2 linked regions of the Calidifontibacter indicus genome follow. The protein of the gene in region 2 interacts with the protein of the main gene of each other region in a pairwise test. Links are inferred from orthologs where the notes say so. Each region holds a gene or a part of one and is shown on either strand. Other genes may lie near its edges.

Region 1 (2,790 bases), 2.5 Mb from region 2 along the record:
CAACGGCTGGTCGATGCGGATGATCCAGGTCTCGGTCGTCGCGACCTATTTCCTCGCCGCGATCGCGAAGGTGAGCGAGGCCGGGTGGGGTTGGGCGAGTTCGGCGGTGCTGGTCTGGGCGATCACCCGTCGCGGGTCGGCCCTCGGCCAACTCGTCGCACACTGGCCGTTGCTGACCTACGTCTTCCAGTGGGTCGTGTTGATCCTGGAGTTCTGTGCACCACTGATGCTCTGGCTGCGCGGTCGGCCGCTTTACGCCTACGTCGCGTTCTGGTTCGTCTTCCACGCCTCGACGTTCGCCCTGCTCGGAATCCACTTCATCCCGACCGCGGTGTGCCTGTTCGCCTTCCTGCCGTTGGAGCGGCTGGCCGGACGGCGGGTCATCAGTCGAGCGGTTCGACCTCGGGCCGCTTGGCGCTGATCGAGTCGCCCGAGCTCGTGCCCTGGATCCGGCGCCGCACCCACGGCGCGGCGTACTCCTTGGCCCACGCGGCGTGCCCGGCGAGCGCCTCCCGGCGGCCCAGCGGGGGAGCCGGCGGCAACTCCTCGGCCCAGTCACGGTCGGTGTCGCGGTGGCCGAGGGCCCAATAGGCCTGCGCGGCAACTCGTTCGTGGCCTTCGGTCGACAGGTGGATGCGGTCGGTGCCCCACATCCGCGCGTCCCGCAACGCACGCAGCCCCCACAGGTCGACGACCAGTGCGCCCTGGCGTTGTGCGATGCCGAAAACGTTCGCGTTGTGCACGGCGATCCGTCCCCGCAGCCGGCGCAACACCGGCGCACCGACCGGGTCGCCCATCGTCGCCATGAGCACGGTGACGCCCGCGTCGCGCAGGCGGGCGACGGCGTCCTCCAGCGAGTCGGCGATCGCGTCGAGGTCGGCCTTCGGCCGCAGGATGTCGTTGCCGCCGCCGACGATCGAGACGAGGTCGGGTTCGAGTGCCAGTGCGGCGTCGAGTTGCGGACCTACGATGTCGGCGAGCAGCCGTCCGCGGATCGCCAGGTTGGCGTAACCGAAGCCGGGGGTGTCGACGGCGAGTCGTGCCGCCAGCCGGTCGGCCCAGCCGACGTAACTGCCCGGGTCGCTCGGGTTCTCGTCGACCATCCCCTCGGTGAAGCTGTCGCCGATCGCGACGTAACGGCGCAGGTCAGTGGGGAATTCGGTCACGGCAGTCTCCAATCGATGGGCTCGGCGCCCTGCTGCTCGAGCAGGGCGTTCGTGCGGCTGAACGGGCGCGAGCCGAAGAAGCCCGACCGCGCCGACAACGGTGAGGGGTGGGCGCTCTCGACGTAGGGCACCGACCCGAGGTGTGGGGCGAGGTTGCGAGCGTCGCGCCCCCAAAGGATCGCCACCAGCGGCCCGCCGCGTGCGACCAACCCGCTGATCGCGGCCGCGGTGACGCTCTCCCAGCCCTTTCCCCGGTGGCTCGCCGGCGCTCCCGACCGCACGGTCAGCACCCGGTTGAGCAGCAGCACGCCCCGCTCGGTCCACGGCGACAGATCGCCGGTCGACGGACGCGGCACGCCGAGGTCCGCTTCGAGCTCGGCGTAGATGTTGGTCAGGCTGCGCGGGATCGGCGACACCTCCGGTGCCACCGAGAACGACAACCCGACGGCGTGCCCGGGCGTCGGGTAGGGGTCTTGCCCCACGACGAGCACCCGCACCTGATCCATCGGCGCCGCGAACGCCCGGAGCACGTTCTCCGGGGCCGGGAGGTAGCCGCGTCCGGCGGCCAACTCGGTGCGCAGGTAGGCGCCCGCCGCGGCCAGCGCGTCGGTGGCGGGGGAAAGGGAGTCGACCCAACTTGGATGGACGAGTTCGGCCAGCGGTTTGGGCATGGGTCAAACCTACGGCGGCCCGGGCGGGCGCCCGACGCGGGTCGGAACACGAGCACCGGCTGTGACGTTGATGAGAACGTGCACAAGCATTACAACGGCCTCAAGACTGCCTTGCTGTTCGGGGCGATCTGGGCGTTGCTCCTCGGTATCGGGTCGCTGATCGGCGGTGGCCGGTACATCTGGATCTTCGCTCTGATCGGTGTCGCCACGACGTTCTACAGCTACTGGAACAGCGACAAGCTCGCCCTGCGCGCCATGCAGGCCTACCCGGTCAGTGAGATCCAGGCCCCCGCGATGTACCGCATCGTGCGCGAACTCTCCACTGCCGCAGGCAAGCCCATGCCGCGTCTGTACATCTCGCCGACCCAGGCGCCGAACGCCTTCGCGACCGGACGCAACCCGAAGAATGCCGCGGTGTGCTGCACCGAGGGCATCCTCGAACTGCTCGACGAGCGCGAACTGCGCGGGGTGCTCGGCCACGAGTTGATGCACGTCTACAACCGCGACATCCTCACCTCCTCGATCGCGGCGGCGCTCGCCGGCATCATCACCTCGGTCGCACAGATGATGATGTTCACCGGTGGCTTCGGTGGTGGCAGCAACAACGACGACCGCCCGAACCCGTTCGCGATGCTGCTGATGGCCTTCCTCGCGCCGTTCGCCGCGATGCTCATCCAGATGTCGATCAGCCGCACCCGCGAATACGACGCCGACGAGGATGGTTCGAAGCTCACCGGCGACCCGCTGGCGCTCGCGTCGGCGCTGGCCAAGCTGGAGAACGGTGTCGCCCGGGCGCCGCTGGCGCCCACCCCGCGGGTGGTCAACGCGAGCCACATGATGATCGCCAACCCGTTCCGTCCGCAGGATGTTTCGCGGATGATGTCGACCCACCCGTCGACCGCCGACCGCATCGCCCGACTGCAGGAGATGGCGCGCCGCGGCTGATACCGCTC
Region 2 (4,556 bases):
GTCGGATGTGCGTTGGATGGAAAAAGCCGGCTCCTGACTGCGTTTCCGCAGTTGCTTCGCGCGATCCTTGACGAGGCGGTGCGCGACGAGATCCTCACCCGGAACCCATGCAACATCCGACGTGCCAGTGTCGGGGGCGGGACGCCGAGATCGCGAAGAAGCTGTCTGAATGGGCTGGCTATTGATGCAAACTGGCTTGACCGGGCGGCTAGGCTGACCAGTGGCGGGCCACGCGTAGCGCCCAACGGGCTGGTCAGCCTAGCCGCCCGGTCAACAAAAACGGCCCTTCCGAAGAAGGGCCGTTGTGCCAGGTGCCGTGGGGCACCGGCGGGGTATGGACCAAACATAGATCTTCCTTGCGGAGATCGCAACTTGGCGGAGGGACTATCTTTGGCCAACCGACTCATCGTTTACGTCGACGGGTTCAACCTCTATCACGGTCTTCATGACGCAGCTAGATGCCGTTGGCTGTGGCTCGATCTGGTCGAGCTCGCCGCCAGTCTTCGCCCGCGAAGCACAGTGGAGGTGGTGAGGTACTACACGGCACCCGTCCTCGACCAGCCCGGAGCGCAGCGCCGGCAGCAAACTTACCTCGACGCTCTATCCGCGCAGCATGGACCGAGGATCGAAGTGGTCCAAGGCAGATACCAGAGCAAGACGAAGAGCTGTCGAAAGTGTGGTTCGCGATGGATCGAACGTGAGGAGAAGGAGACCGACGTCAACATCGCGGTCGGCCTCGTGTCTGACGCGGCTCTCGACCGCATGGACGATGCGTTGGTGATAAGCGCGGACTCAGACCTCGGTCCGGCGATCCGGACTGCTCGGGAACTCCAGCCGGCACTGTTCGTCGCAGCAGCCTTCCCGCCCAAGCGATTCTCGGCCGAACTCAAGGCCTTGATGCCCGCCTCGTTTCACATCAGCCACTCGAAGATCAGGAGCTCGTTTCTTCCTCCACTCGTGCGGGGTAAGACCCACAGCTTTGCGCGACCGACGAAGTGGGATCCGGGCCGTTGAGGCGGCGACTTCCTAGAGGGGCCTCACGTTGGTCGGTTTGGCGGAAGGGCTCCTCAATGAGTGTTGGGTGCACCGCTACGCGGTCGGAACATGGACCATGAGCCGATCGACGTCGGCGGGATCAACCCGCAGCACGCGGGGTCCGCTGCGGTAGGCGGGCAAGCTGCCCGGCTGCGATCCTGCGGCGGAGCGTTCGGATGCTGAGGCCGGTGCGCTCGGCGGCGTCGGCGAGGGGCTCGAACTGCCGTCGACTCTTCGTAGAGGTAGTCATACCTCCCCGGAGGTCAGGTTGTGCCCCTGGCGGTCACGCCCGGCAAGAAAGATCATGGAGAGGACATCGACTGCCGGGAGGACCCATGGCTGACCGCTCGAAATCACGACCGGCGCCTCTGCGTCCCCGCGTCTCATGCGAAGAGGGTCGCCGCGGCGCGGGTCTACGTCGCGGCCAGCGTCAAGAGCGGGCAGCCCGTGCCTGATTGGATACGCGAGCTCGCTGCTGACAAGGCCCGTTAGCCGCGCAATTGTTCTTCCAAAGCGGTTGCTACTGCTTCGAACTCGGCAAGTGCTGCGGTGAGGTCTTCGACGATCTCGCGGGCGATGACGTCGGGCGAGGGCAGGTTGTCGAGGTCATCGAGCGAGTCGTCCTTGAGCCAGGTGATGTCGAGGTTCGCCTTGTCGCGGGCGACGATCTCGTCGTACGTGAACGGTTTCCAGCGCTCAGACGGGGCGCGCTCGGTGGCGGTGCACGCGGTGACGAACTCATCGAGGTCCGCGCGGCGCAACGGGTTCTGCTTCAGTGTGAAGTGCTTGTTGGTGCGCAGGTCGTAGACCCACAGCCGCTCGGTCCACGGTTGCCCGGGGCGGGCGACCTTCTTGTCGAAGAACAGCACGTTGGCCTTCACGCCCTGGGCGTAGAAGATCCCGGTCGGCAGACGCAGCATTGTGTGCAGGTTGAAGTCGGTGAGCAGCTTGCGGCGGATCGTTTCGCCGGCACCGCCTTCGAAGAGCACGTTGTCAGGCAGCACAACGGCGGCGCGTCCGTTGGTGTCCAGGATCGTGGCGATGTGCTGGACGAAGTTGAGTTGCTTGTTGCTCGTGGTCGCGACGAAGTCTTGCCGCTCGATCTCGCGGTCTTCTCGCACCTCGCGGCCGTCGGCGCCGACCATCGTCAGGGAGGACTTCCGACCGAACGGCGGGTTGGAGAGCACGACCGACCAGCGGCGGCCGGGATCGGCGATGAGCGAGTCGCGCACCTCGATCAGCGAGTCGCCATTTGACGTGCCCATGCCGTGGAGTAGCAGGTTCATCGCGGCCAATCGCGCTGTGCCGTCGACGAGTTCGTAGCCTGAGGCAAAGCCGTCGCGCAAGTGGTCACGCTGGGTCGGGGTCATCGACTCTGCGCCGCGCGAAGCGTGGTCGTGCGCCACCAGGAGGAATCCGCCGGTGCCGCAGGCCGGGTCGACGACGGTGTCGGCGACCGTCGGGCGTACCACGTCGACGATCGCCTCGATCAGAGCGCGTGGTGTGAAGTACTGACCCGCCCCGGACCCCGTGTCCGACGCACCCTTGGACAGCAGTTCCTCGTACGCGTCGCCCTTGATGTCAGTGCCGGACTGCGACCAGTTCTCCTTGTCGATCAGGTCGACAACGAGCCGGCGCAGCTTCGCTGGGTCTTGGATACGGTTCTGGGCCTTGCGGAAGATCGTGCCGATGACGCCGTCCTCGCGGGCGAGGCCGACGAGGATGCGGGTGTACTCGTACTCGAGCTTGTCACCTTGGGCGTCGAGCAGCTTCTGCCACGAGTACTCCTCGGGCACGATCTGCTCCGGCCGAAGCTTCCGCGTGGCGCGCTCGTGCGCCATCTTGAGGAACAGCAGGTACGTCAGCTGCTCGGTGTACTCGATGACTCCGACTCCGTCATCGCGGAGCACGTCGCAGTACGACCAGAGCTTGTCGACCAGGCGGCGAGAGTCAGTCATCGTGAACTCCTTGGCTTCGGATGCGAGTGACCGCCGCAGCAAACCGGGGGACACCAGCCCGCCGGAGTGACTCCAGCAGTTGCGGCAGCGACAGAGACGGTCGCGACGAATCGCGCGACTGATTCTGTAGAGCGAGAAGGGTTTCCCGCGGGTGTAGTTCTAGCTGATCGAGCAGGAAGGCGTCCGGGTGGGAGACGGTCAAACCCCACTGCGCGAGTTCGGCCTCCGGAAAGTCCTTCAGGTTTGCCGTGACGATGACCTGGCATCGAGCCACGATCGCCGCCGCCATGACGTGCGCGTCTGTGGGATGGCCGGGCATGTCGCCGAGCAGTTGCTCGTAGGCGTTGACGGTTGCGTTCGGGAACGCGCCGGTCATGGCACGGATCCGGGTCTGCGCACCTTTGATACCAACGGAAGGGAGCGGGGACAGGTTGCGCTCCAGTTCGACCAGAACGTCAGCGGACCAGCGTGGTTCGAATGCGCCGTTCTCAGCGATCCGCAGCAGGGTGTCGCACAGCGTCGGCGGGTAGAGGACACATGTGTCGAGTAGGACCTCGAACGTCATCGTTCAGTGGCGTTTCAATGGCGGCTGTCCATCGAGGAGGTCGTATAGGCCGGCGCTCTCCGCGTCCCGCGCCATCTCGTCAAGGCTCTTACGCCGTTGCACAGCCACACGCTCTTGATAAGCGATCAGATCCTGTAGAGCGACATAACGGTGACGGCCAGGCTTCACGGCTTCCAGGTCTCCGCGATCGATGATGCGCACCAGGGTCGGCCGCGAGATACCGAGGAAGTCGGCGGCTTCCTGGGTGGTGAGCATTGCGTTGTGCGGGGCGACGGTCACGCCCATCCCATGGGCCATGGCGTCCGCGACCTGTACGAGGACGCGGTGGACTTGCGCCGACAAAGCGATTGTTGTGCCGTCCGGCGCTACGAGGGCGGCGAGACCGTCATCTCCCACCTGCAGGACCTTGGCCAAGGACGCTGCAGACGCCTCGTCTTCCGACGATGGGAGGTAGGTCGCGCTGTGGCGCGCGGCAGTCTTCGTAGGAGTCGGCATGTCCCGATGATAGATCAAAACGAACAAAACGAACAGACTTCTACGAGTGGTCTACCGAACCAAATCACCCGTGTTTCGTTCGTTAGTCGGTGTTGCTCGTTGTCGGGACGGCGTCGAGCTCGAGATCGCGGACGGCACGCCACTGCTCGGCGCTGGTCGCGTCGAGCCGGTAGTACGACTGCGGCGGCTCGCCGTTCTCTTCGCCGTACCAGGTGTCGTAGGGCGGGTTGCTCCGATCGAACTTGCGGCGGACCACGATCGAGAAACCTCCGTAGTCGCCGCGATGTTGGGGGACCGCGCGGCCTGTGGACGCCATGACCCGGAGGCCGCCGATCCATTGGTCCGGAGCGCGGGCACACATGTCCATGGTGGCGAGCACGGTTTCGCTCACTCCCAGGCCGGCCAACTGCCTGAGGTCCTCTTCACTCCAGGGTGTAGCCGGGAGTGTGTCAGCCGACTTTGCCGATGTCCGCTCTCGTCGCGCAGGCGCGACGACGTAGTCC

Evidence for each region. Proteins that work in one complex are often made in the same cells at the same time.
Region 1: the proteins of DFJ65_RS04510 (region 2) and DFJ65_RS16255 interact in binary tests that used the Escherichia coli proteins (3 or more experiments, as listed by UniProt). The link is inferred for Calidifontibacter indicus from one-to-one orthologs.

Annotation. Positions count from the first base shown.
Region 1 is NZ_QTUA01000001.1:3,425,594-3,428,383, reverse strand. It holds DFJ65_RS16255 (uracil-DNA glycosylase), read right to left. Parts: upstream 1,838-2,790; coding sequence 1,163-1,837; downstream 1-1,162. Other genes in the region: htpX (zinc metalloprotease HtpX), read left to right, coding at 1,916-2,782; DFJ65_RS16260 (SGNH/GDSL hydrolase family protein), read right to left, coding at 384-1,166; DFJ65_RS16265 (HTTM domain-containing protein), read left to right, coding at 1-421. UniProt on the Escherichia coli protein: Excises uracil residues from the DNA which can arise as a result of misincorporation of dUMP residues by DNA polymerase or due to deamination of cytosine.
Region 2 is NZ_QTUA01000001.1:946,410-950,965, forward strand. What follows is about bases 759-3,718. They hold DFJ65_RS04510 (type I restriction-modification system subunit M), read right to left. Parts: upstream 2,994-3,718; coding sequence 1,524-2,993; downstream 759-1,523. Other genes in these bases: DFJ65_RS04500 (NYN domain-containing protein), read left to right, coding at 759-1,014; DFJ65_RS04515 (PIN domain-containing protein), read right to left, coding at 2,986-3,558; DFJ65_RS04520 (helix-turn-helix domain-containing protein), read right to left, coding at 3,562-3,718. Also shown: more of DFJ65_RS04500, read left to right, coding at 391-758; more of DFJ65_RS04520, read right to left, coding at 3,719-4,053; DFJ65_RS04525 (hypothetical protein), read right to left, coding at 4,136-4,556. UniProt on the Escherichia coli protein: The subtype gamma methyltransferase (M) subunit of a type I restriction enzyme. The M and S subunits together form a methyltransferase (MTase) that methylates A-2 on the top and A-3 on the bottom strand of the sequence 5'-AACN(6)GTGC-3'.